3 regions of the Actinokineospora spheciospongiae genome follow, and region 3 is predicted to be linked to each of the others. Evidence: riboswitches for the same ligand, from Rfam matches in the RefSeq annotation. Region 3 holds a riboswitch; each other region holds the start of a gene.
The links. Region 3 has a riboswitch for cobalamin ahead of DFQ13_RS24125 (CbtB domain-containing protein). Riboswitches for the same ligand answer to the same signal wherever they lie in the genome.
Positions count from the first base shown of each region.

Region 1: it holds a riboswitch for cobalamin, as region 3 does, so the genes downstream of both, DFQ13_RS20150 (FecCD family ABC transporter permease) here and DFQ13_RS24125 (CbtB domain-containing protein) in region 3, are expected to answer to the same signal.
Region 2: it holds a riboswitch for cobalamin, as region 3 does, so the genes downstream of both, DFQ13_RS01585 (ABC transporter substrate-binding protein) here and DFQ13_RS24125 (CbtB domain-containing protein) in region 3, are expected to answer to the same signal.

Region 1 covers NZ_QHCP01000007.1:144,882-154,146, reverse strand. Annotated here, with positions in the region: gene DFQ13_RS20170 (3-oxoacid CoA-transferase subunit B) at 1-8, shown strand, start outside; gene DFQ13_RS20165 (MFS transporter) at 74-1,309, opposite strand; gene DFQ13_RS20160 (alpha/beta hydrolase) at 1,542-3,002, shown strand; gene DFQ13_RS20155 ((2Fe-2S) ferredoxin domain-containing protein) at 3,290-3,973, shown strand; cobalamin riboswitch at 4,090-4,267, shown strand; gene DFQ13_RS20150 (FecCD family ABC transporter permease) at 4,353-5,381, shown strand; gene DFQ13_RS20145 (ABC transporter ATP-binding protein) at 5,378-6,181, shown strand; gene DFQ13_RS20140 (ABC transporter substrate-binding protein) at 6,178-7,212, shown strand; gene DFQ13_RS20135 (class I SAM-dependent methyltransferase) at 7,260-8,033, opposite strand; gene DFQ13_RS20130 (ABC transporter ATP-binding protein) at 8,077-8,925, opposite strand; gene DFQ13_RS20125 (FecCD family ABC transporter permease) at 8,922-9,265, opposite strand, start outside.
Region 2 covers NZ_QHCP01000001.1:379,420-388,684, reverse strand. Annotated here, with positions in the region: gene DFQ13_RS01620 (DeoR/GlpR family DNA-binding transcription regulator) at 1-37, shown strand, start outside; gene DFQ13_RS01615 (type 1 periplasmic-binding domain-containing protein) at 113-2,797, shown strand; gene DFQ13_RS01610 (TetR/AcrR family transcriptional regulator) at 2,842-3,222, opposite strand; gene DFQ13_RS01605 (SDR family NAD(P)-dependent oxidoreductase) at 3,212-3,742, shown strand; gene DFQ13_RS01600 (DUF998 domain-containing protein) at 3,778-4,449, opposite strand; gene DFQ13_RS01595 (lipase/acyltransferase domain-containing protein) at 4,446-5,684, opposite strand; gene DFQ13_RS01590 (isochorismatase family protein) at 5,846-6,397, shown strand; cobalamin riboswitch at 6,442-6,580, shown strand; gene DFQ13_RS01585 (ABC transporter substrate-binding protein) at 6,595-8,184, shown strand; gene DFQ13_RS01580 (ABC transporter permease) at 8,186-9,127, shown strand; gene DFQ13_RS01575 (ABC transporter permease) at 9,124-9,265, shown strand, end outside.
Region 3 covers NZ_QHCP01000010.1:99,512-108,776, forward strand. Annotated here, with positions in the region: partial or broken gene DFQ13_RS35255 (FAD-binding and (Fe-S)-binding domain-containing protein) at 1-916, shown strand, start outside; gene DFQ13_RS35260 (AraC family transcriptional regulator) at 1,812-2,816, opposite strand; gene DFQ13_RS24110 (NAD(P)H-binding protein) at 2,899-3,735, shown strand; gene DFQ13_RS24115 (pyridoxamine 5'-phosphate oxidase family protein) at 3,762-4,190, shown strand; gene DFQ13_RS24120 (CbtA family protein) at 4,275-5,081, opposite strand; gene DFQ13_RS24125 (CbtB domain-containing protein) at 5,072-5,284, opposite strand; cobalamin riboswitch at 5,301-5,456, opposite strand; gene DFQ13_RS24130 (histidine phosphatase family protein) at 5,517-6,083, shown strand; gene DFQ13_RS24135 (GAF domain-containing sensor histidine kinase) at 6,372-8,240, shown strand; gene DFQ13_RS24140 (response regulator) at 8,237-8,890, shown strand.

The DNA of each region.
Region 1 (9,265 bases), on a different contig from region 3:
GGCACTGATGCGACCCCCGTCGGGTGATCGGTCCACTTCGGACGAATGGGCCGATCCCCTCCCGGGCCGGACGTCAGCGGCGGCGGGTGACGGCGATGGCGGGGAGCAGGGCCAGGGACAGGACGCCGCCCGCGAGGGCGAGGACGGGGTAGCCCGCGGCGCCGACGACGACGCCGGAGGCCAGGCCGCCGGTGGCCCCGGCAATGGCGATGGAGACGTCGATGGCGCCCTGGGTCTTGGCGCGGGTGGCCAGGGGGACCGCGTCGGTGACGATGGCGGTGCCGGAGACGAGGCCGAAGTTCCAGCCCAGGCCGAGCAGCGCCAGCGCCAGCGCCAGCAGGGCGATGGAGTCGCCCGGTGCGGTGGCGGCGATGATCCCGGCGGCGAGCAGGGTGACGCCGGACGCGGCGGCGAGGGGGAGGCGGCCGTGGCGGTCGACGAGCAGGCCGGTCAGGGGTGAGGGCAGGTACATGGCGCCGATGTGGATGCCGATGACCAGGCCGGAGGCGGCGGTGCCGTGGCCGTGGTCGTGCATGTGGACCGGGGTCATGGTCATGATCGCCACCATGACCAGTTGGGTGAGGACCATGACCAGGCCGCCCAGCAGGGGACCCGGTGCGTGCCGCGGCTCCGGGGTCGGCAGCGTGGGGTCGGTCGCGGTCGCGGGGGCCGGTTCCCGCTCGTGCAGGGTGCGGGCGAGCAGCAGGGGATCGGGGCGCAACCAGAGGGTCAGGACGAGCGCGGCGAGGGCATAGGCGGTGCCGGAGAGCACGAACAGCCCCGCCAGGTGGGGCAGGCCCGCCCAGTGGGCGAGGGTGCCCGCGGGGGCGGCGAGGTTGGGGCCGGCGACACCGCCGATGGTGGTGGCGACCAGGACGGTGGACACGGCGCGGGCGCGGTGGGTGGGGGCGGCGAGGTCGGCCCCGGCGTAGCGGGCCTGCAGGTTGGTGGCGGTGCCCGCGCCGTAGACGAACAGGGCGGCGAAGAGCAGGACGGCGTTGTCCAGTGCCGCGGCGGTGATCACCCCGGCGCTGCCCAGGGCGCCCGCGAGGTAACCCGCCGCGAGACCGGGGCGGCGGCCGCGGGCGTGGGAGATCCGACCGACGGCGACGGCGGTGAGGGCGGAGCCCGCGGTGAACAGGGCGCTGGGCAGACCGGCGAGGGTGGTGGAGCCGAGCATGTCCTGGGCGAGCAGGGCGCCGACGGTGACGCCCGCCGCCAGTCCCGCCCCGCTGAGGACCTGGGAGGCCACCAGGACCCGCAAGGTGCGGCGTTGGACGTGGGAGCGGGCGTCGGTGGTGTCGGTCATGGTGGTGCGTTCCTTCGTCGAGGGGCAGGGCAGACCACCGGGTGACCCAGTCGCCACCCGGGTGGGTGTCGACAGGCCGGGACGGTCCGGGGATCGATGACCCGAGTCTGGTGGGTCGGCTTGCCCGCCGCCGGCAATCGCGCGGTTCTGCGGCACCGGTGGGGCGGGCCTCACCTCCGACACTGCGGGTAGCCGGATGTCGAAGCGGGCGTCGCGGCGCGATGCTGTGGCGATGCGACGAATTCTCCTTGCCGGGGTGGCGATCCTCTCCTTCTCGGCCGTTCCGGTGGCCGCCGCAGAAGCGGGCGGGGTGGTGTGGGGAGCGTGCCCCGGGGCTCCGGTGGTCGACCCCCGGCAGGAGTGCGCGACTGTCCGGGTCCCGATGGACTACGGCGCGCCGGACGGGGATCAGGTCGAGCTGGCTGTCTCGCGGATTCGGACCGCGAAGGCCGGGTCGCGGCGCGGGGTGCTGCTGCTCATCCCGGGCGGACCGGGCGGTTCGGGGATCAACCGGCCCAGCGCGTACGTCTCGCGGTTGCCGGTCGAGTTGCTCGACCGGTACGACCTCGTCGGGTTCGACCCGAGGGGGGTCGGGCGGAGCACGCCGGTGTCGTGCAGGCTGGCGGGTGATGACATCGCCCCGGCCCACCTCTACCCCTGGCCCGCGCCGGACGGGGACATCGCGGGCAACGTCGAGCGGGCCCGGCGGATCGCCGAGACCTGCGGGCGCGACGGCGGGGAGCTGCTGCGCCACATCAGCACCCGGAACGAGGCGCGGGACATCGACCGCATCCGCCGGGCACTCGGCGAGGAGCGGATCTCCTACTGGGGCGTCTCGTACGGCACCTATGCGGGCGCGGTGTACGCCACGATGTTCCCCGAGCGCACCGACCGGGTCGTGCTGGACAGCAGCGGTGACCCGAATCCCCGCCGCGTGGCGCGCGGGTGGGCGGCGAACTACGGCGTCGGTGTCGAGGACCGCTTCCCGGACTTCGCCGCGTGGGCTGCGGCTCGGCACACCGAATACGGGTTGGGCGCGGACGCGACCGCTGTGCGGGAGACGTTCCTGCGGCTCGCGGCGGGCCTGGCCCGGCAGCCGCTGCCCTGGCCCGGCGCCAACCCGCCGTGGCTGACCGGCAACGTCCTGCGGAGCACGATGCTCCCCGCGCTGTACTCCGACGCCGATTTCCCCCGGCTCGCCGGGCTGATGCGCGCGGCGATGGCGTCCGGGCCGCTGCCGAGCCTGCCCGCGCCGCCGGAACCCGTTCAGCAGAACACGACGGCCGTCGCCATCGGCACCCTGTGCAACGACGTGGAGTGGCCTGATTCGGTTCGCGCCCACCAGCGGGACGTGGACCGGGACCGCCTGGCGCACCCACTCACCGCAGGGATGCCGGTGAACATCTTCCCCTGCGCGTTCTGGCCCCACCCGCCTGCCGAGCGGACGACTCGGATCACCCCGCGCGGCCCGTCGAACGTGCTGCTCGTGAACAACCTGCGCGACCCCTCGACACCGCACAGCGGCGCCTTGCGGATGCGGCGCGCGTTCGGCGACCGGGCCCGCATGGTCAGCGTCGACTCCGGCGGCCACGGCGCCTACCTGGCCAACGGCAACGCCTGTGGGGACCGGACCGTGACCGCCTTCCTCGTCGACGGCACGCGCCCGGCGCACGACGTCCTCTGCGGGACGTGACAGCGGAATCCCGGTCCGCGGAATTGGAGAAAGGCGGCGCGCTTTTCGGACAAGGGGCCGGTTCCTGCGGCGGGTGACAGGTTTCGGGGCGGCATTTGTCAGGGCGTGGTGGACGCCGAGTCCAGGGGTTCGTGCTCTGTTCCTGACAAAGCTGGTGAATCGGTTTCTGGTGTTCGGGGAATTATGATCGCAATTCCCCCGTTCCGCACATTGTGTATTGCGTTCAGGCGTTCGACCCGAGATGGTGGCGGGGAGTCCATCCGGCGGGACACCAGAGGAGCAGTCGCGTGCGAGAACACCGTCTCGTCCTGGTGGGGATGGGGGCTGACGCCGCGAACCGGGAGACCGATCTGCGAATCCTGGCCGAGGAGGTGGGGGCCAGGGTGGCCTACCTGCAGCTCGGCGCGCCGACCCTGCACGACGTGCTCGACGACCTCGCGGCGACCGAGCCCGGTTCGCTCGTGCGCCTGGTGGCCGTCCCCACGGCGGGGACCGTCTCGCCCGCGCGGTCGTGGTTGCGGCGGGTCGCGGGGGACTGGGTGCGGAGGTTCCCCGGGGTGCTGGCCATCACGGTCGCGGACCGGGCGGTGACCGGGGAGGAGGCGGGTCTGTCCTCTCCCGCCTGGGACACCGCGCCGGGGCACGGCCGCCACGTCCTGGTCTGCCACGGACCGCGGTGCAGCGCGCGGGGGGCCGCCGAGACCGCCGAGGCGCTCGCCCGCGCCCTGCGCGAGCGCGGGGTCGGTGTGGACGGGGTGCTGCTCACCCACACCGGCTGCCTCTACCCCTGCAACCACGGGCCCGTGGTCGCGGTGGCCTCCGACGACCAGTGGTGGGGGCCGGTCACCGCGCAGGGCGCGCGCGACCTCGTTGCCGCCTGGGCCGCCGATCCGCGCAGCGGCGCCCGCAGGCCCGTCAGCAGGCCGGGCGCGCTCGCGGAGGCGCTGCCGCCGCCGCACGGGCAGGGCTGAACCCGACCGCGGGCAACAGCCACGGCCACGTCACACGGCCACGTCACACGGCCACGTCACACGGCCACGTCACACGGCCACGTCACACGGCTCTGTCCCCGGCGGCCGGGACCGTGTTAGGTTCTGCCCGAGCCAGTCGTGCCCGCAAGGCCAGGGAACCCGGTGCGAATCCGGGACTGTCGCGCAGCGGTGAGGGTGACCGGCGGAACACGTGCCACTGGGCCCCGGTGCCCGGGAAGGCGTTCCGGCGGGCTGAACCCGAGTCCGAAGACCTGCTGGCTCGGTCGTCGACCGATCGGGCTTCGCGGATGAGCCCCTGGCGAGAGCGGGTTCGGCGTGCGCGTCGTCGTGTGGCGTGTCCGGTAGCGGGACGCGCAGGGTGCCGACCCTGCCCCTGGTGCTGGCGTTGTCGGTCTGCCTGGTCCTGAGCATGGCGGTGTCGCTGACGCTCGGCTCGGAGTCGCTGCGGCCCGCCGGGGTGTGGCGGGCCGTCGAGGCGGGCCTCACCGGCACCCCGGGCCCCGACCGGGTCTACGACGCCATCGTGTGGGACCTGCGGGCGCCGCGGGTGGTGCTGGCGGCGGTCGTGGGCGCGGGGCTGGCGGTGGCGGGCGCGGTCGTGCAGACCCTGGTCCGCAACCCGCTGGCCGACCCGTACCTGCTCGGCGTCTCCGCGGGCGCCGGGGTGGGCGCGACGCTGGTCATCGTCGCGGGGGCGTTCGGCGGGCTGGGGGTCTGGGGGCTGTCGGCCGGGGCGCTGGCCGGGGCGGTGGTGGCCGCGCTGCTGGTGTTCGGGGTGGCGCTGGCCCAGGGCGGGTTGACCCCGTTGCGGCTCGTCCTCACCGGCGTGGTGCTCTCCGCGGCGTTCTCGTCGGTGTCGAGCTTCCTGGTGTTCGTCGGGGACGAACCGGAGGCGACGCAGGCTGTCCTGCACTGGCTGCTGGGCAGCCTGTCCGGGGCCACCTGGGACAACACCGGCCCCGCGCTGGTCGCCGTCGCCGTGGCCACCGCGGCGCTGGTGGGCGTGCACTCGTGGCTCGACGCCCTCGCCTCCGGCCCGGACGTGGCCGCCGCGCTGGGCGTGCCGGTGCGCGGGGTGCGGATCGGGCTGTTCCTGCTGTCCTCCGTCCTGGTCGGGGTGCTCGTGGCGGTGTCGGGCGGCGTCGGGTTCGTCGGCCTGGTGGTGCCGCACCTGGCCAGGGTCGCGGTCGGCGCGCGGCACGCCGCGGTGCTGCCGGTCGCCGCCGTCGGCGGCGCGCTGTTCCTGGTGTGGGTCGACGTCGTGGCCCGCGTGCTGGTGCGACCGCAGGAGATGCCGCTGAGCGTGGTGACCGGGCTCATCGGCGCGCCGGTCTTCCTGGTCCTGATGGGACGCAGGCACTACAGCTTCTCCGGGGGCGGCCGGTGACGTCGCTGCGGTGCCGCGGGGTGCGCTGCGAGGTCGCGGGGCGGACGGTCGTGTCCGGGGTGGACCTCGACGTCGAGCCGGGGCAGATGCTCGCGCTCGTCGGGGTCAACGGCAGCGGCAAGTCGACCCTGGTCCGCGCGCTGAGCGGGCTGCGCGCCCCGGCCGACGGCGTGGTCGCCGTCGGCGGGCGGGACCTGCGCACGTTGCCCGCCCGCGAGCGCGCCCGGCTGATCGCCTACGTGGGCCAGGAGGAGACACCGCAGGAGGACCTGCTCGTCGGGGAGATGGTGGCGTTGGGGCGGGTCCCGCACCGGCGGCCGTGGGCGCTGGGCCGCGACGAGCACGCGGTCGTCGCGGGCGCGCTGGCCGCCGTCGACCTGGCGCACGCGGTCGACCGGCGCTGCGACCAGCTCTCCGGCGGCGAGCGCCGCCGGGCGATGCTCGCGCGGGCCCTCGCGCAGGGCGGTGGGCTCGTGGTGCTCGACGAGCCCACCAACCACCTCGACGTCGGCCACCAGACCCGGCTGCTGGAGACGCTGCGCGGCCTCGGCCGAACCGTGGTGGCCGCCATGCACGACCTGCCGCTCGCCGCGGCCTACTTCGACCGCGTCGCGGTCCTGCACCGCGGCGCGCTGCGCGTCGTGGACGCGGCGTCGACCGCGTTGTCCGCCGCCACGGTCGAGGAGGTCTTCGCCGTGGCCGCCGCCCGGATCACCGACCCCGGGACCGGGGCTGAGCACCTCGTGCTCGGCCCCGGTTCCGCACCGCCGCACCCCGTCGAGACGAGGACCGACCCATGAGAACGAACCGACCACGCCCGCGCGCCCTGCTCTGCGCCGTGCTCCTGACCGCGGTCCCCGCCCTCGCGGGGTGCGGCGGCGGGGAACAGCCCGCCGCGGCGAACCGGGTCACGGTGGACAACTGCGGCGAGCAGGTCCCGTTCCCGAGCCCGGCGCAGCGGTTGTTCGTCAACCAGGGCAACCGCGTCGCCACGGTCCTCGCCCTCGGTGCCGCGGACCAGGTGGCCGCGGTGAGCAGCCTGGGCGACGACCGCGCCGTGCTCGGGGCCGCCTACGGCACGGAGGTGGTCGACGGGCTGAACCTCACCACGGACGGGCAGCCGTCGCTGGAGAACGTCGTGGCCCAGCGCGCCGACGTGGTGGTCTCCTGGTTCAGCGACGGCGCCGACGTGACACCGGACCGGTTGGCGGCGCGGTCGATCGCGGCCTACCAGTCGACCGAGGGCTGCAAGCGGGGTTCCGGTGACGCGCGCGGCACCGTCGAACCCTGGGCCGCCCTCGACACCGACCTGCGCAACCTCGGGCGGATCACCGGGCGCGACCGGGAGGCGGAGGCCGCGGTGGCCGACATCGGGGCCCGCCGCGACGCGCTCGCCGCCGCCCCCGCGGCGCCGGACCGGCCGACGGTCTTCCTGTTCGACCGCGGCACCACCGACGTCTACTCCAGCGGGGCCTTCGGCGCCCCGCAGGCGATCATCGAGGCCGCGGGGGCGCGCAACGCCCTCGGTGACCTCCAGGAGTCCTGGACCTCGGTGTCGTGGGAGCGCATCGTCGCCGCGGACCCGGACTTCATCGCCTTCGTCGACTACAAGCGGCAGTCCTACCAGGACAAGGTCGACGTCCTGCGGACGAACCCCGCCACCAGGGACCTGCCCGCCGTCGTCGAGGGCCGGTTCCTCAACCTGCCGTTCGCGATGTGGACGAGCAGCCCGCTGAACATCGACGCCGCCGAGCACCTGCGCGCCGGGTTGGAGTCCCGGGGCCTGCTGCCGCGCAGCGGGGTCGAGCCGCGCCTGACCCTCCCCGGCTGACCGGTGCCCCGGCGGCGGGCCGAGCGGGCCGCGCCGCCGGGGTCAGGTCAGCGCAGCCCGACGACGATCCGCTCCTGCAGGTCCTGCCAGACCACGCCCGCCTCGGCGAACCCGGCGTCGAGCAGCGCGGCCTCGGTGAACCGGTGCGAGGCACCCGTCCAGTCGCGCGAGCCCTCCGGCCACAGCGTCTCGCGCAGGGCGAGGGCGTCGGCCAGCCCGGGCTCGGCCCGCACGGCCTCCCACCACTGCTCCCAGGACTCGGCGCCGCCCTCGAACGCCTTCGTGCGCCGTCGCAGCGCGAGGGCGTCGCAGGCCGCGCGCAGCCTGCTCCCCTGGTCGTGCGGGAGGTAGTCGGCGTTGAGCAGGACACCGTCCGGTCGCAGGAGCCGGAAGGCGCGGCGGTAGGTCGCGGCGAGGACCGAGGGTTCGAGCCAGTGCAGCGCCGTGCTGGAGAGCACCGCGTCGAACGAACCGTCCTCGCCGAGGCCGTCGGCCCACCCCGGGTCGCGCAGGTCGGCCCGCACCCAGCGCAGCCTGCCGTCGAAGTCGCCGAGGGCGCCCTCGCCGATGGCCAGGAGCACCGGGTCGACGTCGACCGCCACCGCCCGCGCCGAGGGCAGCCGCTCCAGCAGCCTGCCGCTGATCGCGCCGGGGCCGCAGGCCAGGTCGAGCACCACCAGGTCCTCGGCGGGCCGCAGGTGGGTCAGCACCTCGAACAGGACCTCGTACACGCGGTCGCGGTCGGCGATGTAGGCGGTCTGCTGGACGTCCCACCGGCGGTACAGGTCCGGCCTGGGGTCGATCGGGTCGAGCGTGGTCACGGGCTTCCTTCCGGGTGAGTGCGCCGGGGCGCGCGGGCCGACCTCATTCTTGTCCCTTGCCCGCCGCGGCCGGTTCCGCCGGGGACACCGCGCCCGCCAGCCGGGAGAAGGCGAGGTGGACCTGACCGGTGTCCGGGTCGGACCAGCGGTGCGACCGGACGCCGAAGACCTCGGCGACCAGGTCGGTGGTCAGCACCTCGGCGGGCGGTCCGCCCGCGACGACGCGCCCGCGGTGCAGGACGTAGACCCGGTCGCAGTGCCCGACCGCCAGCGCGAGGTCGTGCATGACCGTCAGCGAGGCCACCCCGAGGCCGCGGACCAGGTCGAGCAGTTCCAACTGGAACCGGATGTCGAGGTGGTTGGTCGGCTCGTCGAGGACCAGCAGGCGCGGCTGCTGGGCCAGGGCCCTGGCCAGCAGGACCCGTTGCTTCTCGCCGCCGGAGAGGGTGTCGTAGTCGCGTCCGGCCAGCGCCGAGACCCCGGTCTTGGCCATGGCCTGCGCGCAGACGCGCCGGTCGTCGTCGGTGTCGCGGTCCACGGGCCCCTTGTGCGGGTTGCGGCCCATGGCGATGACGTCGGCGACCTTGAGGACGAAGTCGCTGCCGCTCTCCTGCACCACGACCGCGGTCCGCTGCGCGGACTGGCGCGCGCTCAGCGACCACACGTCCGCGCCGTCGACCCGCACCACACCCGATTCCGGTCGCAGCGCCCGGTAGACCGCCCGCAGCAGCGTGGACTTCCCGCTGCCGTTCGGGCCGACGACGGCGACCATCTCCGCGGGCCCGACCGTGAAGTCCACATCGGACACGATCGGCGTTCCGCCGAGCGAGACCGACACGCCCTCGGCGGTGACCCGCGGCGCCACCGCGCTCCCGTTCTCGTCGTGCCTCACCCGAATCGCGCCTCCCGTCCCACTTCGCGCTTGCGCAGCAGCCAGATGAAGAACGGCACCCCGAACACCGCCGTCACGATGGACAGCGGCAACTCGGTCGCCTCGAGCACGGTGCGCGCGGCCAGGTCCATCAGGACCAGGAACACCGCGCCGGTGAGCGCGGCCACCGGCAGCAGCCGCCGGTGGTCGGCGCCGACCAGCATCCGACACAGGTGCGGGATGATCAGCCCGACGAACGCGATCGCCCCGCTGACCGCGACCATCACCCCCACCATCAGCGAGGTGACCACCAGCATCCGGATGCGGAAGCGGGCGACGTCGAGCCCGAGGGACACCGCCG
Region 2 (9,265 bases), on a different contig from region 3:
CACCGTGGTCGTCGACAGCTCCGGCAACCGGGTCTGAGGCACCACGCCGCGCGGGCTGGACACAAGTTGTCAAAGCCTCATCCTGGCGGGCGCGGTGCCACATAATGTCCGGATGACGACGGACGCGGCGCCCCGGGTACCCGCCCGCCGACGGTTTCGGGGGCTGTCGAACCTGGTCGGGCTGCTCATCGGCCTGGTGGAGCGCCCCAGGTGGCTGGGGCCGAAGAACAGCGACCTGCGCGGCGACCGGCCGCTGCCGCTGGTGTGCCTGGTCGGCCCGTCCGGCGCGGACGTGCTCGACGGGCTGGCCGAGGGCATGTCCGGTCGGACCCGGAAACCGCCGTTCGCGAGGGTGGTCGCGGAGAAGGGCTCGGAGCAACCGGACGAGCCGGGCGACCGGCAGCCGGTGCTGCCGCTGCTGGAGCAACTGCGCCAGGGCCTGCGCCTGCCGGTCTACGGTTCCACGCGGCGGGCCCGCTTCCGCCACTACCACCTCGTCGACTGGCTGACGCGGCGCTCGGCGGGCAAGGCGGTGCAGCGCGACGAGACGTTCCCGACGGTGCAGGCCCTGCGCGAGTGGCACACCAAGGGCAGACCGTCGGCGCTGTCCCCCGAGACCGGGGGCGACTCGCTCTGGCTGCGGCTGCTGACGCTGGTGCCGGACCTGTTCCGACTGGCCCGGTTCGGCCTGTGGCGCACCTTCGGCGAGCCCCGGTGGCTGATGCGGCAGCCGTTCATGATGCCCGGCCACTCCACCCGGTTCGTCGACTTCGCCGACCGGCTCGCCGACGACCGGCGCGGCCGGGAGAGCGCGACCCAGGTCGAGAAGCTGCTGGTGCACGCGTTCCTGCAGGACCTGCGCGCCGAGTTCCGGCCGAGGCGGTTGCGGCCGCGCCGGTGGCGGCACACCTCCCACGTCGTGGTGCTGCTGGAGGGCATCACCCAGGGCAACGGCGGCTGGAAGCTGCTGCGCCTGATCAACGACGTGCGCAACGAGTCCACCGAGCACGACCCGCTGCTGGTGGTGGCGACCGCCCAGCGCAAGCCGGACGACCTGCGCCCCGGCGAGGCGCCGTGGCGCGCGCAGGAGGCCGGGGCCGCGCTGGAGGCGTGGGAGAACGGGCTCCCGGTGGGCAGGCAGAAGCTCAGCGCCGACGCCCGCTTCCTGTTCCTGTCCGTCCCCGACCCCGGCGGCGACGGCCCCAGCGACGCCGACGACGCGGCCTGGCGGACCTGGGACGGCCACCAGTCGCCCAAGCCGCCCGTGCTGGCCCGGCGGTGGGCACTGGTGCTGACCTTCGCGCTGGTGGTGATCGCGCTGGTGAGCGCCGTCGTCCTGCCCGCCGCCCAGCGCTACGGCAACGGCTGCCTGCCGCTGACCATCGGCGACGGGGTCGCGGTGCGCTGGATGGACGACCTGGACGAGTGCGTCGGCTACAGCGACGACGCCAGCCAGGTCTTCGGCACCGACGAGCGGCTGAAACGGGCCCAGCGCGACCTCTTCGCCTCCAACCGCGTCGCCGAGGACCTGCACGAGGCGAGCGGGCGGCCACTGGTCAGCCTGGTCTACTTCGGCGACCTGACGCACGCGGAGGAGTCCCCCGGCACCGACGCGTCCATCGCCGAGGAATTGGAGGGGCTGCACATCCAGCAGCGGGCGCTGAACGTGGAGAACTACGACCGCCCACTGCTGCGGATCGTGGTCGCCAACGGCGGCGAGGGGATGCTGACCGCCCGCACGGTGGTCGACGACCTGCTGCTGCCGATGATCGACGAAGACCCGTCGGTGCTCGGCATGGTCAACCTGGGCCTCACCACCGACGCCACCGAGAGCGCGCTGGGGGCGCTGGGCGACCACGGCGTGCCGGTCGTGGCGACCACGCTCACCGGCACGATCCTGCCGTCGCTGTCGCCGCTGTACTTCCAGCTCGTACCGCCCAACGGCACGCAGGCCCGCGCCATCGCCGGGTACGCGGCGACCCTGGGCGTCCGGCGGGTCATGGTGTACCACCCGAACCTGAGCGACAACTACCTGCGCACCCTGGTCGAGGAGAGCGCGAATGCGTTGCGGGAGCGGGGGATCCTCTCCACGCCGAGCAGTTGGGGTGATCAGGTCGGCGAGATCGTGCCCGCCTGCGGCGCGGACACCATGCTGTTCTACGCGGGGCGGGAGAACGACTTCCGCAACTTCCTGATCAAGGTCGTCACCACCTGCGGCAAACCGGGCCAGGAACAGCCGATCGTCGTCGGGGACGACACCGTGTCCCGGTTCATGGCCCAGCAGAGCGTGCGCCAGGACATCAACCTCGCGGGCCGGCCCGCCTCCTTCGTGTCCCTGGCCCCGAGGGTCGTGCTCGCCGAGGGCAAGTGCCGCCCGGGTGGAACGGGCGAAGCGGACGACCAGGCGCTGACCGCGTTCTGCGAGGGCTACCGCAAGCTGCCCGAGGACAAGCGCTCCGGCAGGCCGTGGCCGGGCGAACGCGTCGGCCTGGCCTACGACGCGGCGGGCCTGTTCGTCCACGCCGTCGAACTCAACCAGCAGCGCCGCCGCGTACCGGACCCGCTCGACGTCCCGTCGACCACCCAGCCGCCGTACTCGCCCAACCGGGGCGCCATCGCGCACGAGATGCGCGGGTTCAAGGACTACCAGGGCGCCACCGGCACCATCGACTTCACCACCTCCGCGACCGGCGCGACCCGGCCGGTGGGCATCCTGACCGTGGACAACGTGGGTGACGACAACGCCCTGCCGAGGTGCGCGTACGAGTACGAGAACAACGTCGGCAAGAGCTGCTGAGAGGTGTCCCGCAATTGGTCGGCGAGGGGTGATCGAGACGCTGATCAGCGTTTGCGCGATCCGGATCGCGGACGCCCGCTCCACGGTCTCGGCGATCGCGTCGGTGACGAGGTCCGCGAAGCGGAGCGGCGCGGTTTCGACGATCCCACCGAGCAGGTCCGGGTTCTGCTCGATGACGTTCGTGACGTCCCGGCCCAACGGTCGAAGGCTCCGGCCAGGCGCTCGCGCAGCGGCCGATCGGTGGCGGCGAGGAACGCCTCGGCTGCGGCGAGGTCCTGTTCCAGCGCCCGGGTGAACGCGGCCCGGAACAGCGCTTCCTTGGACTCGAACAAGAAGTACAGGCCCGGCCGGCAGATCCGGGCCGTTCGCGCCACCTCCTCCATGGAGGTCTTGCGGTAGCCGTGGCGGGCGAAGGTGAGCAGCACCGATTCGAGCACCGCGTCCCGGTGGCTCGCGGTGCCGGCGTTCGACGTGACCGGCGCGTCCTCGGGAATCGGCGCCGAAACGGCCCGCGCCCTCACGGCCTCCGGCGCCGAGGTGACCCTCGCCGTCCGGAACGCGGCCGCCGGTCGAGCAGTCGCGGACGCCATCAGCCGACGAGCCGCCGACGGGATCTTCGCGAACGCGGTGAACCCCGGCGGGATCGTGACCGGGTTGCAGCGGAACTTCACCCCGGCGCAGAGGCGGTCCCTCGACGCGGCCGAAGCCGCAGGCGTCTTCGGCTACAGGACGATCGGGCAGGGCGCCGCGACCACCGTCGTCGCCGCGGTCGCGCCGCAGTTCACCCGCACGGGCGGGCACTACCTCGACGACGCCCGGGAGGCGTACACCGTGCCCGACGACGCCACCATGGCCGACCACCCGCACGGCGTCAAGGAATGGGCTCTCGACCCCGCCACCGCGCAGCGCCTCTGGGTCGTCTCCACCGAGCTGACCCACGGCTGATCACCAGCGTGGCCGCGACCCGCTCGACACCGCCCTCAGGGCATCGGGGTGCGGCGGAGCCAGACGAGTGCCGCAGCGGCGGCGACGAGTTCCCACGCCTGGATCGTGTAGACCGACAGGCGCTCCCAGATGCCGTCCGGCAGGAGGTCGATCGCGGTCGTCCCGGAGTCGACCACGAGCATCACCACGCTCACGATGCCCACGACTCCGAGGGCGAGGCTCAGGGCTGAGACGCCGTGGCGTGCTGTGCGGCTGGCGATGATCGCGGTGAGGTTGCCACCGATGATGGCCATGGCCGCGCCGATGACGTGGAAGGCGGCAAGTCCGCTCTCCAGGGCTTCCTGGCTGCCGGAGAAGATGCCGACCAGGGCGATCCCGACGCCGTGGACGACCGCGAGCACGACGAACCAGCGGCGGTGCCGCACGGGCGCCGCTCGGGCGGCGAGGAGCGCGGCGACAACGAACAGGACGCCGTGGGCGATGAAACCCGCGTTCATGACCGCGTGCAGCGGTGAGTCGATCGCACGCCCGTCGACCGTCGCGACCTCCGGGACGCCGAGGTCGCTGATGTAGTTCGTCGCGTAGGAATAGCCCGGGAACGCTGATGCGGCGATCGCCTCGGCGATCAGGTATACCGCCACCGCCAGGAGCCAGCAGGACACCGCGCCTGCCAGCAGGGCGCGGGAGGCCGGTTGCCCGGTGCTCACGGGGTCTGGAGGGTGGCGACCAGGCGGTCCAGCACCTGGGGGTCGTTGGGGAGGGCGAAGTGGTCCACACCGGGGTTGTCGGTCAGGGAGAAGTGGTGGTGGCGCATGGCGTTCCAGACGCGGACGGCGTCGTTGGTGAGGTCTTCCTGGTTGCCGTCGCCGTCCCGGGTGAGGAACTGGGGCGGGGTGAGGAGTTGGCCGGTGCGGAGGTCGGGCAGGGTGGCGCCCACCACCGTCGACAGGCCGGAGCCCTTCTCCGCGTGGACGTCGACGTTCGGGAACCACCGGGGGCTGGTGAACTCCACGAATCCCACGTAGTGGCGGGCGATCTCGGCCGCGACGGGGAGGTTCGCGTCGGCGAGGAGGCGGGGGTGGTCGCGGGGCGTGTAGGAACGGCCCGTCGACCGGTCGGTGAGGACGACCTCCCGGTCCCCGAAGACCTCGGGGTCGGCGGCGCTCATGTAGGTGGAAGGGGCGGCCTGGTACATGCGGGCGCTGCTCTCGGCGTTCTCGACCGTGGTGGGGTAGCCGAAGTCCTGGATGTTCAGGCCGGTGAACAGGGTCGGGTACAGCAGGCCCTGGCCGGGGAAGTTGCCCGCGATCGGGGTGAAGCCGTGGATGTGCCGATCGCGCCACTCGCGGGTGGTGTGGGTCAGGAGGTAGTGGGCGTACAGCGGGCCGTTGGAGTGGCCGACGAGGTGGACCTTCCGGCCGCCGTTGGCGCGCACGGTGTCCTCGATGAGGCGCACGGTCCGGGGCAGGAAGCCGCCCATGTCGGGGGTCAGGCGCGAGTCGTAACCGGCCACCCGGATGTCCCGGTCGCGGACGTAGCCCACCGACTCCAGCCTGCGGTACATGGTTTCGTAGAAGGGGGCGCTGGAGGTCCGTCCGAAGTCGACCAGGCGCACGCGCACCCCGGGTTGCTCGGAGAAGCGCGCGGACATCGGCACCGCCCGGTCGGCCCTGTACCGCAGGGTCAGCAGCTTGTCCTGGCACACCTGGCTGAAATCGGCGCTCGGCCGGTCGTTGCGGTACCAGTCCTGGAAACGGCCGGTCCTCGGGCACTCCGGCGCCGCCGTCTGGCCCGCCACCACGACTTCCAACCTGTTCAGGTGGAAGGCCGGGAACAGCACCACCGGCACCCGCCCGACCGGGGCGGCCGAGGCCACACCGGCGAGCCCCGTCAACGACAACAGCACGACCAGGGCGATTCGCGCCCACACCTTCGCCTTCACCGGCAGTTCCCCCGACTCGCACTCGACCACGAGCCGCCAAGGGTACCGGTGCGTGATCGGATTCGCACTCTTCGTATCCACAGGCCGTTCCGCCGCGAGAACCCGGCAATTCTGTCGGTGCCCGGTCCTACGGTGGACGCACACCGACCCCGAGGAGCGACATGACCACCCTGACCGACCGCCCGAACACCGCGCTGCTCGTCATCGACGTCCAGAACGGGGTCATGGCGGGGACGCACAACCGGGAGGGCGTCATCGCCAACATCGCCACCCTGGTCGACCGGGCCCGCGCGGCGGGCACGACCGTCGTGTGGGTGCAGCACCACTCGGACGAGTTCCCCCGGGGCAGCGAGAAGTGGCAGTACGTCCCCGAACTGGTCCAGGACGAGTCAGAACCGTTGGTGCACAAGGCCTACGCCGACTCCTTCGACGACACCGACCTGGAGGCCGTGCTCGCGGCACACCGGGTGGGCAGCCTCGTCGTCAGCGGCGCGCAGACCGACGCGTGCATTCGGGGCACCCTGCACGGGGCGATCACCCGAGGCTACGACGCGACGCTCGTGGCCGACGCGCACACCACCGAGGACCTCTCCGAGTGGGGCGCACCGGCGCCGGACAAGGTGATCGACCACACGAACCTCTGCTGGGACCACCACACCGCTCCTGGGCGCCGGGCGGGAACGGTCAAGACCGAGTCCGTCACCTTCGGCTGAACCGGAGCGGACGTCGCACCGTGCCCGGAGTCACGTGCCACCGGGCACGGGCCGTGGGCTACGGTCCTCGCACAACCGAACAGTCCCCCGGCGGGGGAAGCCGGTGCGAATCCGGCGCTGACCCGCAACCGTGAGTGGCCGCGCGCCACGAGTCGGAATGCCCGCCCGGGAACACGAACAACCCTGTCTGTCGCGGAGTGCGGAACGGGTCCCCGTTCCGCGCCGCGCGGACGCCCGGGACAGCACTCGCCGTCCCGGAGGTCGCCACCATGGTCCAGTTCTCCCGCCGCGCGCTGCTGGGCGGTGTCCTCGGGGCCGCCGTCCTCGGTCCCCTGACCGCCTGCGCGGGCCCCGGTCCCGCCGCGTCCGGGCGACTGCGGGTCGCGTTCGCCGCGGGCGGGTCGAAGGAGACGCTGGACCCGGCGCTGGTGTCGCTGTTCGTCGACCAAGCGCGGGCGAAAGCCCTGTTCGACACCCTCGTTGCCTACAACGCGGACATGTCGCTGCGGCCCCGGCTGGCCGAGTCCTGGGAGAGCGACCCCACCGGGCGGCGGTGGCGGGTCAAGCTGCGGAAAGCCGCGTTCCACGACAACAAGCCGGTGACCGCCGAGGACGTGCTCCACAGCCTGCGGCGGGTGGCCGACCCGGCGGTGGCGTCGTCGTCGCGGCAGTACTTCGCCACGGTGGACTTCGGCGCGAGCCGGGCGCTGTCCCCCACCGAGGTGGAGTTCGTGCTGGCCGCGCCGGACTTCGAGTTCGCCTCGGGGCTGGGCGCTCCCGGGACCGAGATCGTGCCCGCGGGGACCACGGACTTCACCGCCCCGGTCGGTTCGGGGCCGTTCCGCTTCGGGTCCTTCACCCCGGGCGGCCCGGCCGTGTTCCACGCCTGGGAGGGTCACTGGGAGGGTCGGCCGACCGTGGCGGAACTGGAGTTCGTCCCGGTCAACGAGGAGGCGGCGCGGGTCAACGCCCTGCTGTCCGGCCAGGTCGACTACGCCCACGACCTGGCGACGGGCACCGCGGCCCGGCTCACCGGCGAGTCCGGGGTGTCGCTGCTGGAGACGAGGCTGACGACCATGCAGGGCGTGGCCCTGCGGCTCACCGAGCCGCCATTCTCCGACCCCCGGCTGGTGCGGGCCGTGCTGCTGGGCGTGGACCGCGACGAGCTGAACCGGATCGCCCTGTCCGGGCGCGGCGAGGTGGGCAACGACCTGTTCGGCAAGGGCCTGCGCGGGTACGCCGCCGACCTGCCCCAGCGCAGCCGGGACGTGGACGCGGCCCGCGCGCTGGTCCGCGAGGCCGGTGCCGAGGGCTTGGCGTTCCCGCTGGAGACCAGCGACATCGACCCCTGCTTCGAGACGGCGGCGACGCTCATCTCCCGCCAGCTCTCGGAGATCGGCCTGGTCGTCACCCCCAGCACCCGCGCGTCGAGCACCTACTTCACCGAGATCAAGACCAAGGGCGTCGCCGCGCACACCCGCACCGCCACCCTGCCCGTGCCCACCTTCCTCAAGCAGCGCTTCCGCACCCGGGGCTCCAGCAACACCAACGGCTTCACCTCCCCCGACTTCGACGACCTGCTGGACCGCGCCGTCGCCACCGCCGACGAGCGGCAGCGGCTGGCCCTGCTCGCCGAGGCCCAGCGGATCACCCACGACCGGGCCGGGCTGCTCGCCTGGGGGTTCAGCAACTGGACGGTGGCCACGTCGAAGCGGGTGTCCGGTGTGGTGGGCGCCCCGCCGAACACCGCCGACTGGGCCAGGTTCGACCGCGTCACCCTGTCCTGAGGTGCCGGGCTACCCGGCCAGGCGCCTGGGGCTGGCCGCGGTGCAGGCGCTGGTCGTCCTGGTGGCCACGTTCGGCATGACCGCCCTGCTCCCCGGCGACGCGTCCTCGGTGGTGCTGACCGAGCACGCCGCACCGGAGGACGTCGCGGTCGTCCGCGCCCGCCTGGGCCTGGACCAGCCGCTGACCGTCCGATTCGGACGCTGGATTTCCGGCCTGTTCACCGGTGACCTGGGTGAATCCCTGGTGACCGGCCTACCGGTGGCGGAGGAGATCGGTCGCCGCTTGGCCGCCACGGCGCTGCTCGCGGGGGTCACGCTGCTCGTGCTGCTGCCGCTGGCCCTGCTGGTCGGGGTGGCGAGCGGGCTGCGGGAGGGCTCCCGGGTGGACCGGGTGCTGACGTCGGTCGCGGTGCTGCTGCACGCGGTGCCGGAGTTCGTCCTCGGCCTGCTGCTGGTGGCGGGCCTGGCCGTGCACGGCGGCCTGTTCCCGGCGACCGCGGCCGGGGTGGACCTGCTCGCCCGGCCGGAGGTGCTGGTGCTGCCGGTGACCGTGCTGGTGGCGCGGCAGCTGTGCGACCTGGCGCGGCAGATCCGCATCGGCGTGGCGGAGCACAGCGCGGGCGAGGTGGCCGGGCACCTGCGGTTGCTCGGCCTCCCGGAGCACGCGGTCGTGCTGCGCCACGTGCTGCCGGGGGCCTCGGCGCCGGTGGTGCAGCAGCTCGCGCGGACGGTGGAGGGTTTGCTCACGGGCGCGGTGGTGGTGGAGTCGCTGTTCGCGGTGCCGGGGTTGGGGACGGGGTTCGTGGAGGCGGTGCAGAACCGCGACATCCCGCAGATCCAGGGGTACGTGCTGGTCTTCGCCGGGGTGGTGGTGCTGGGCAACCTGGCGGCGGACCTGGTCGCCCACCGGCTGACCCCGCGCCGGGAGCTGGTGCTGCGGTGAGCCGGGCGCTGGGGTGGGTGTTGCTGGTGGTCCCGCTGCTGGTGGCACTGGGCGGACCGCTGGTGGCCGGGTCGGTCGACCCGGTCGGTGCGCCGTCGGCGCCCCCGAGGGCCGGGCACCCGCTGGGAACCGACGTGC
Region 3 (9,265 bases):
GCCGGACCTGCCGCGCGGCGCGGGGTGGCTGCTGGTGGAGACCGGTGGCGCGACCCCGGCCGAGGCGCGGCAGCGGGCGCTGGAGGTCCTGGCGGGAGCGGGCGCGGTGGACGGGCGGGTGCTGACCGGGGCGGGTGAGATCGCCGCGCTGTGGCGCATCCGCTCCGACGGTGTCGGCCTCGCCGGGCGCACCCCCGGCGGGGCGGACGCGTGGCCCGGCTGGGAGGACGCCGCCGTGCCGCCCGAGCGGCTGGGCGCCTACCTGCGCGACCTCGACGCCCTGCTGGCGCAGCACCACTACGACGGCCTGCTCTACGGCCACTTCGGCGACGGGTGCGTGCACGGCCGCTTCGACTTCGACCTGCGCTCCCCCGGCGGTGCGGCCCGCACCCGCGCGTTCCTGCTGGACGCCGCCGACCTGGTCGCCGCCCACGGCGGGTCGCTGTCGGGGGAGCACGGCGACGGGCGGGCGCGCGGGGAACTGCTGTCGCGGGTGTACTCCGCCGAGGCGCTGGCCGTCGCGGCGCGGGTCAAGGCGGTGTGGGACCCCGGCGGCGGGCTCAACCCCGGCGTCCTGGTCGACCCGGCCCCGGTGGACGCGGACCTGCGGGTCGGGCCGGAGCTGCCGGTGGTGCCCGGGGGCGGTTTCGCCCTCCCGCACGACTCCGGTGACCTCACCCGGGCGGTGCACCGCTGCGTCGGCGTGGGCCGCTGCCGGGCGGACCTGACCGCGACCGGGGGCGCCATGTGCCCGTCGTTCCTGGCCACCGGCGCCGAGCAGCACTCCACCCGGGGCCGTGCCCGCCTGTTGCAGGAGATGGTGCGCGGCGACCTGGTGCGCGGCTGGGCGGACCCGGCCGTGCACGAGGCGCTGGACCTGTGCCTGTCCTGCAAGGCGTGCGCCCGCGACTGCCCGGCGGGGGTGGACATGGCCACGTACAAGGCCGAGGTCCTGCACCACCGCTACCGGCGCAGGCTGCGCCCGATCACCCACTACACCCTGGGCTGGCTCCCGCGCGCCGCCGCCGTGGCGGGCAGGCTGCCCCGCCTGGCCAACGCCGTCCTGGACAATCCGCTGGTCAAGCGCCTCGCCGGGATCGACAGCCGCCGGGGCCTGCCCCGCTTCGCCCGGCACCGATTCCGGCGTGTCGCCGCCGGTCGGCCCGAGGTGTCGGGTCGGCGCGTGCTGCTGTGGGTCGACACGTTCACCGAGGCGTTCGCCCCGGAGGTCGGCGTCGCCGCGATCCGGGTGCTGGAGTCGGCCGGGTACGCGGTGGAGCTGACCATCCGCCAGGTCTGCTGCGGCCTGACCTGGATCACCACCGGCCAGCTCGACGGTGCCCGCCGCAGGCTCCGCCACACCCTCGACGCCCTGGGGTCCGCCATCGTCGACGGCATCCCCATCGTCGGCCTGGAGCCCTCCTGCACCGCCGTCCTGCGCGGTGACGCCGTCGACCTGCTGCCCGAGGACCCCCGGGCCCACCGCGTCAAGGCCCTCACCGTCACCCTCGCCGAGCTGCTGACCGCCACCCCCGGCTGGTCGCCGCCCGATCTGTCCGATGTGGACGTGGTTGCCCAACCCCACTGCCACCACCGGGCCACCCTGGGTTGGGACACCGACGCCGCCCTGCTGCGCCGGGCGGGCGCGCGGGTGGAGGCGGTCGGCGGCTGCTGCGGGCTGGCCGGGAACTTCGGCGTCGAACGCGGCCACTACGAGGTGTCGGTGGCCGTCGCCGAAACCGCCCTGCTGCCCGCCCTGCGCGCCCGCCCCCGCCCGGTCCTCGCCGACGGCTTCTCCTGCCGCACCCAGGTCAGCGACCTGACCGGAGGCTCCTCCCGGCACTTGGCGCAACTGCTCGCCGATCACCTCCCACCCCCGGGAGGGGGTCGGAACGGCGGAACTCGCTCGGACTCACGCCCCGGGTCCGCTTGAACGCCGCGCTGAACGCGAACGCGTCGGAGTAGCCCACCGTGCGGGCGACCTCGGCGACGGTCGTCGCCTCGCGCTCGACCAGCAGGTCCGCCGCGAGCGCCATGCGCCAGCGGGTCAGGTAGGTCAGCGGTGGTTCACCGACCAGGTCGGCGAACCGCTTCGCCAGGGTGGAGCGCGACACCCCGGCCCGGTCGGCCAGCGCGGAGACCGTCCACGGCGCCGCCGGTTCGGCGTGCAGCAGGTGCAGCGCGCCGCCGACCACGGGGTCGCGCTGGGCGGCGTACCAGGCGGGCGGCTCACCGCCGGGCCGGTCGAAGTACTCGCGCACCGAGCAGACCAGCAGCCAGTCCAGCAACCGGTCGAGGACCACCTGCTGGCCCGGGGTGTCGACGGCGACCTCGGCGGCGAGGTGGTCCAGCACGGCGTCGGACCCGCCGCCGGGGGCCACCCGCAGCACGACCGGCAGCGCGTCCAGCAGCCTGCGGCTGATCTCGCCGCGCACCGGGTAGGCGCCGACGATCAGCGTCGTCGCGCCCGCACCGGGGTCGCCGCAACTGTCGTCGTTCCAGCCGCGCCGGTGCCGGGTCCCGCCCTGCTCGGGCGTCGTGCAGTGCTCACCGCAGGCGACCGGCTCGGCCGAGGTGCCGACCTCGTCGACGAAGGTGAACGGCGCGGGGCCCCGCACGATGACCGTCTCCCCCGCGCGCAACCGCTCGGGCGGGTGGCCCTCCGGCACGATCCAGCCCGCCCCGCCGAGGACGGTGCACAGCGTCAGCGGCGCACCGTCGACGAAGTGCAGCGACCAGGGCGGCGACAGGGTCGTGCCTGCGAACAGCGAGCCCTGGGCCCGCATCCCCCGGAAGAGGTCTCCGAACGCGTCCACCCCACCGAGGTTAGACGATCACAAAGGCAATCCAGCTTCTTGCCCATGGATTCGTCCAAGGCGGTGCCGTTGAATTCCTGTCATGCGCAACGACAACACCCTCGTCCTCGGTGCCACCGGCAAGTCCGGCAGGCGGGTCGCCGCCCGGTTGCGGCTGCGCGGCACACCGGTGCGCGCCGCCTCCCGGTCCAGCTCGACCGGCTTCGACTGGGCCGACCCCGACGGCTGGGACGCGGTGCTGGCGGGCGTCACCGCCGCCTACGTGGTGGCCCCGACGGTGCCCGGGCCGGTGCACGGGTTCGTGGCGCGGGCCGAGGCCGCGGGCGTGCGGCGGCTGGTCCTGCTCTCCGGGCGCGGCGCCGACACCTGGGGCGACTCCGCGTTCGGGCTGGACATGCGCTCGGCCGAGGACGCCGTGCGCGGCTCGGCACTGGACTGGACCGTCCTGCGGCCGTCGAACTTCGACCAGAACTTCGACGAAGACCTCTTCCACGCCCCGCTGGTCGCGGGCGAGCTGGCGCTCCCGGCCGGTGCGGTCCCCGAGCCGTTCATCGACCTGGAGGACGTCGCCGACGTCGCGGCCGCGGTGCTGACCGAGCCCGACGGGCACGCCGGGAAGGTCTACGAGCTGTCCGGGCCGCGCGCACTGACCTTCGCCGAGGCCACCGAACTGATCTCCCGGGCGTCCGGGCTGCCCATCACCTACAAGCAGGTCTCCCCCGCCGAGTACACCGCGGCACTGGTCGAGCAGGGTTGGGCCGAGGCCGACGCCCACCACGTCGCCGAGATGTTCGTGCTGATGGAGAGCGGGATCATCGCCGAGACGGCGGACGGGGTCGCCACCGTGCTGGGGCGTGAACCCCGGACCTTCGAGGACTACGCCGTGCGGGCCGCGGCGGCGGGCGCCTGGCAGCGCTGACCCCCACCCCCGCTGAGAGGACCGCGATGAGCACCGCCACCAGTTCCCTGACCACCGAGGACCTCGACTTCCTCGCCCGCCCCCTGCACGGGTTCCTGTCCGTGGCCGGGGCACCGCAACCGGTGCAGCCCCGACCGGTGTGGTTCGAGACCACCGCCGAGGGGAAGGTCCAGTTCTTCACGGAGCCGGGCTCGTTGAAGGTGCGGCGCCTGAGCCGCGACCCGCGCGCCGCGATCGTCGTCGCGGCCCCGGTGGGTGAACGCGAGCGCTGGGTGTCCATCGTCGGCCGCACCACGGTGGAGACCGACGGGGCGCATGGACTGTGTTCCCGCCTCGCCGCCCGCTACTGGAGCCCCGACGGCCCGGACCGGGCCGACGACCTCGCCGCGATGCTGGCCACCGACCTGCTCCGCGTTGTCATCCACCCGGAGACCGTGCGCCGCTACACGGCCTGACCCCGCCAACGAACCTTTCACTCCGGGGGAAGCACTGAACCCCCGTCCTCGCGCCGAGGACGGGGGTTCAGTGGTGCGAATGGTCTAGCGGGCGCGGGTGAGCCCGCGGTGCAGCAGCGCCGCGAAGCCGATCCCGATGCCCGCCCACAGCACCGCCGAGGTGCCCAGCGAGGCGATCCGGAACTCCCACAGCGTGGCGCCGGGGAAGCCGTCGGGGACCTCCTGGAAGTCCGGCAGCAGCTTGGCCGCCACCGTCACCAGCACCAGGTAGCCGAGCCCGGCGACCAGGACCGCAGTCCACCCGCCGAGCCGCTGGGCCAGCTTGCGGCCCACGACCACGGCCACCAGGGCGAGCACCAGCGAGATGCCGACCATGCCGAAGAACAGGCCGGTGCGCTCGCCGATGGTCTCGCCCCGGCCCACCGCGGGCGGGTTCGCCGGGTAGGTCAGGAACGGGACCAGCACGACCGCGGTGTAGCCGATGCCCAGCACGGCCACGGCGGTGCCGCGCGGGCTCGCGGTGCCCAGCCGCCCGTAGGCGAAGGCGAACGCCAGCCCGAACAGGCCGCCGAGGCCCAACCCGTAGACGACGGTGCCGATGGCGAGGCCGCCGGTGGACTGGAACGACCGGGAGACGACCTCCTCCTCCGCGCCCTCCTCGCCGTGGCTGTGGCCTGCCGCGGCGCCGTCGTCGTGCGAGTGCTCCGCGGCGCCGCCCTGCTCCTCCAGGGAGATGGCGGTGTCCACCGACGGTTCGCCGAACGCCTCGGCGAACCCGAAGGCGAGGACACCGCCGAGCAGGCCTGCGAGCAGGCCCCACACCAGCAACGAGCGGACGTCCAGCGCGGCCGAGGTGGCCGCTCGATCGGTTCCGGTCTCGCTCAGTGGCACGGGAAGCCCAGCAGGTGGCGGGCGTCGTGGACGAGCTCGTGCACGTAGGTGCCGTCGAACACGGCGAGCGCGCCCTGCTCGGCGCCGACGAAGTAGAGCGCGATCAGCGAGATGATCCCGACGAAGAGCGCGTACGGCAGGATCTGCCGCACCGGGATGCTGACGGGAACGGGGACGGGGGTGGCGACGGCATGCGTCGTCATGGGGTGCCTCCTCAGGCTGCACGCGGCCCGATGGGTCCAGGGGTGTCGATGGCTGGGGGTCTGACTGTGGAGCGGTTGCCCGGTCCATCACAGTGGCGCGGCCGTGCCGGGATCACACCGGCTTCCCCATACCATCTCGGTCAGTCCCGAAACCTATGGGAGCGCCGCTTGCAGTGTCAACGCGCCCGCGTCCGCGGTGGGCAACATCATCCGTCCAGCTCAAGGGGTGCCGGTGGGTAATCGGCTGACCCTGGTGGGCCACGGCCCCACCGCCGCCACGCGGGTGGCCGCGTTCCCGGTCGACGAACCGCTGTCGGACCCGGGGCCGGTGTCCACCGCCGGGCTGGGCCGGGTGGCGGTGGCGCTGCGCGGACCGGAGACCCGGTGCGCGCAGACCGCCACCGCGCTGGGGCTGGCGGCCTCGGTGGACGACCGGCTGCGGGACCTGGACTTCGGTGCCTGGCGGGGGCGCACCCTCGACGAGGTGGCGGCGGCCGAACCCGCCGCGGTCACCCGGTGGCTGACCGACCCGGCCGCGGCCCCGCACGGCGGCGAGTCGCTGGCCGACCTGGTGGCCAGGGTGGGCGGCTGGCTCGACGAGCGGCCCACCGACCCGGCGCCGGTGGTGGCGGTGACGCACCCGTCGGTGGTGCGCGCGGCGCTGGTGCACGCCCTCGGCGCCGACCCGGCCGCGTACTGGCGCATCGACGTGGTGCCGCTGTCGCGGACGGTGCTGCGCGGCGGCCCCGGCCGGTGGTCGCTGCGCTGGCTGAGCCCGGCGGGACAGCGCGACGAATGACGTTCCGTGCTTCCTTTCCCGAATTCCGAAAAATACCCACCGACAAGAGAAGTGGCGCGGCGAATGGCAACCACCCGGCATTGAGGTGACATTCCGCGCCCGATCTTGCGCGGCGGCGGGAAGTCCGCGATCCTTTTCCCACCGATCACGCCCACGACGGGCGTCTACGCGTGCCGCCTGGACCTCCGCGGGCGCTGACCGGGCCGCCACCGCCCGACGCGCACCGGGCGCGGGGGTCGGTTTCGCCGAGACGGGTGGGAGGCCGCGCTGGACACGGGTGTGGGTGACATGGGCGGACCGGGCGCCGAGCCCGGTGCCACCGTGAACCACGACGCGGCGGACAACGACCCGGTGCCCCACGACCCGCGGCGCCGCCCGGCCGTCGACCCGCCTGCCGACCGGACGGAACCGCAGGCCCCGCACCTGGCCCGCGACGCGCTCTTCCGCGGCCTGGTCGACCGGGCCGTGGCCGCGGAGATGTCGCACGAGCGGATGCGCCACCTGCTCGGCGCGGTGCTGTCGGTGGCCAGCGACCTGTCCCTGCCCGACGTGCTGCGCCGCGTCGTGGCGGTGGGCTGCGAACTGGTCGGCGCCCGCTACGGCGCGCTCGGCGTCCTCGGGCCCGACGGCGAACTGACCGAGCTGCTGCACTCGGGCGTCCCCGATGACGTGCGCGCGGCCATCGGCGCCCTGCCCACCGGCCGGGGCGTGCTGGGCGTGGTGGGCGGGCAGACCGGCCCGCTGCGCATCGACGAGCTGCGCGACCACCCGGCCGCCGCGGGCTTCCCGCCCGGCCACCCGGAGATGGGTTCCTTCCTCGGCGTGCCGATCCGGTTGCGCGAGCAGGTCTACGGGAACCTGTACCTGGCGGACAAGGCCGACGGGCGGGCGTTCACCGACGAGGACGAGGACGTGGTGGTCGCGCTGGCCGCCGCGGCGGGCATGGCCGTGACCAACGCCCGGCACTACGAGCTGAGCCAGCGCCGGGAGCGCTGGCTGGTGGCCACCACCGAGGTCACCGCCGTGCTGCGCACCGGCGGGGGCGGCGAGGACGAGGGGTTGGCGCTGCTGGTGCGCCGGGCCAGGGAGATCGCGGCCGCGGCGGTGGCGATCGTGGCCGTGCCGGACGGGCCGGGGCACATGGTGCTGCGCGCGGTGGACGGTCGGCTGCGCGAGGAGCTGACCGGCACCAGGATGGTCACCGTCGACAGCCTCACCGGCGACGTGTTCAGCACCGGCAGGCCGCGGTCGGTCACCGAGGTCGCCGAGGCGACGCTGAGCCGGTCGGCGCAGACGTTCCGGTCGCTGCCGCCCGAGATCAGCGAACTGGGGCCCGCGGTGCTGGTGCCGCTCACCGGCGGGCGCACCCCGGCCGGGGTGCTCATCGTGGCCCGCGACCGCGGCGCCGCGCCGTTCGACGAGTCCGACCTGGGGATGGTGCTCGACTACGGCACGCACGCCGCGCTGGCGATGGGGTTCGCCGAGGCGCAACGCGACAAGCAGCGGCTGGCGCTGTTCGAGGAGCGCGACCGGATCGCCCGCGACCTGCACGACCTGGTGATCCAGCGGCTCTTCGCCCTGGGCCTGGGCTTGCAGGGGCTGCGCCGCGACCCGGCCGCGGCGAACACCCCGGAGCAGATCACCGGGTTCATCGCCGAGATCGACCAGACCATCCGCGAACTGCGGCGCAGCATCTTCTCCCTGCAGCAGCCCGCGAACGGCCCCTACAGCCTGCGCTCGGACATCCTGCGGGTGATCTCCGACGCGACCGTGTCGCTGGGCTACGAGCCGACCGTGCGGCTGGAGGGACCGCTGGACTCGGTGGTGCCCGCCGACATCGCGCTGGACCTGATCGCCACCCTGCGCGAGTCGCTGTCCAATGTGGTCCGGCACGCGGACGCGGCGGCGGTGCAGGTGACGGTGGCGGTGGACCGCCGGGCGACCCGGCTGGAACTGCTGGTGCACGACGACGGCCGCGGGGTGCCCGAGGGGCTCGCCCACCGCAGCGGGCTGGCCAACATGGCCCAGCGCGCGCGGCGCTGGTCCGGGCGGTGCGTGGTCGGACCGGCCGACGTCGGGGGGACGAGAGTGGACTGGTCGGTACCGCTGGGGTGGACGTCCACCGCGGCGGCGCGAGGGGCGGAGGAGCACGCATGACGATCTCGGTGTTCGTGCTGGACGACCACGAGGTGGTCCGGCGCGGCTTGCGGCAACTGCTGGAGGTGGAACCGGACATCGACGTGGTCGGCGAGGCCGCCACCGCCGCGCAGGCGCTGGCGCGCATCCCGGCGGTGCGACCGCGGGTGGCCATCCTGGACGTGCGGCTGCCCGACGGCGAGGGCGTCACGGTGTGCCGGGAGATCCGGTCCCTGGTGGACCCACCGCCCGCCTGCCTGATGCTGACGTCGTTCTCCGACGACGAAGCGCTCTTCGGCGCGATCATGGCGGGCGCGGCCGGGTACATGCTCAAGCAGGTCAGCGGCAACGACCTGGTCTCCGCCGTGCGCACGCTCGCGGCGGGGGGTTCGCTGCTGGACGCGGGGGTGACGGCGACCGTGCTGGACCGGTTGCGGGGTGGCCGGGTCGAGGACCCCCGGTACACGACGTTGAGCCCGCAGGAGCGGAAGATCCTGGACCTGATCGCCGAGGGGATGACGAACCGGCAGATCGCGGGGGCGTTGTACCTGGCGGAGAAGACCGTGAAGAACTACGTGTCGACTCTGCTGCACAAGTTGGGGTTCGATCGGCGGACAGAGGCGGCTGTCTACGCGACTCGGTTGCAGAACACCCGGCGGGGGCAGGGGTGAGTTGCGCGCAAGCGTTCGCTTGAGTGCTTGACCTGGCTGGCGAGCCGTGGTTTCAAAGCCCGGTCGTTTGTTGGGCGTGCCCGGGTGGACCTGCTCAGCCGTGCCGTGGTTTCAAAGCTCGGTCGTTTGTTGGGCGTGCCCGGGCAGGGCTTCTTGCTCAGCCGTGGCTGTGGTTCAAGGGCCCGGTCGTTTTCGGGGCGTGCCCGGGTGGGTGGATCTGCTTGGGCGGGGCCCCTACAGCGATCATGTGCCTGGTGTGACCGAGTGGGGCGAAAAGAGTGCCCCACTGCCCAGGCAGGCTTGCACATGATCGCTTCCCCCACCCAAGCACATCCACCCACCCGGGCATTCTGGCGCCGGGCCGGCGGTTGGCGG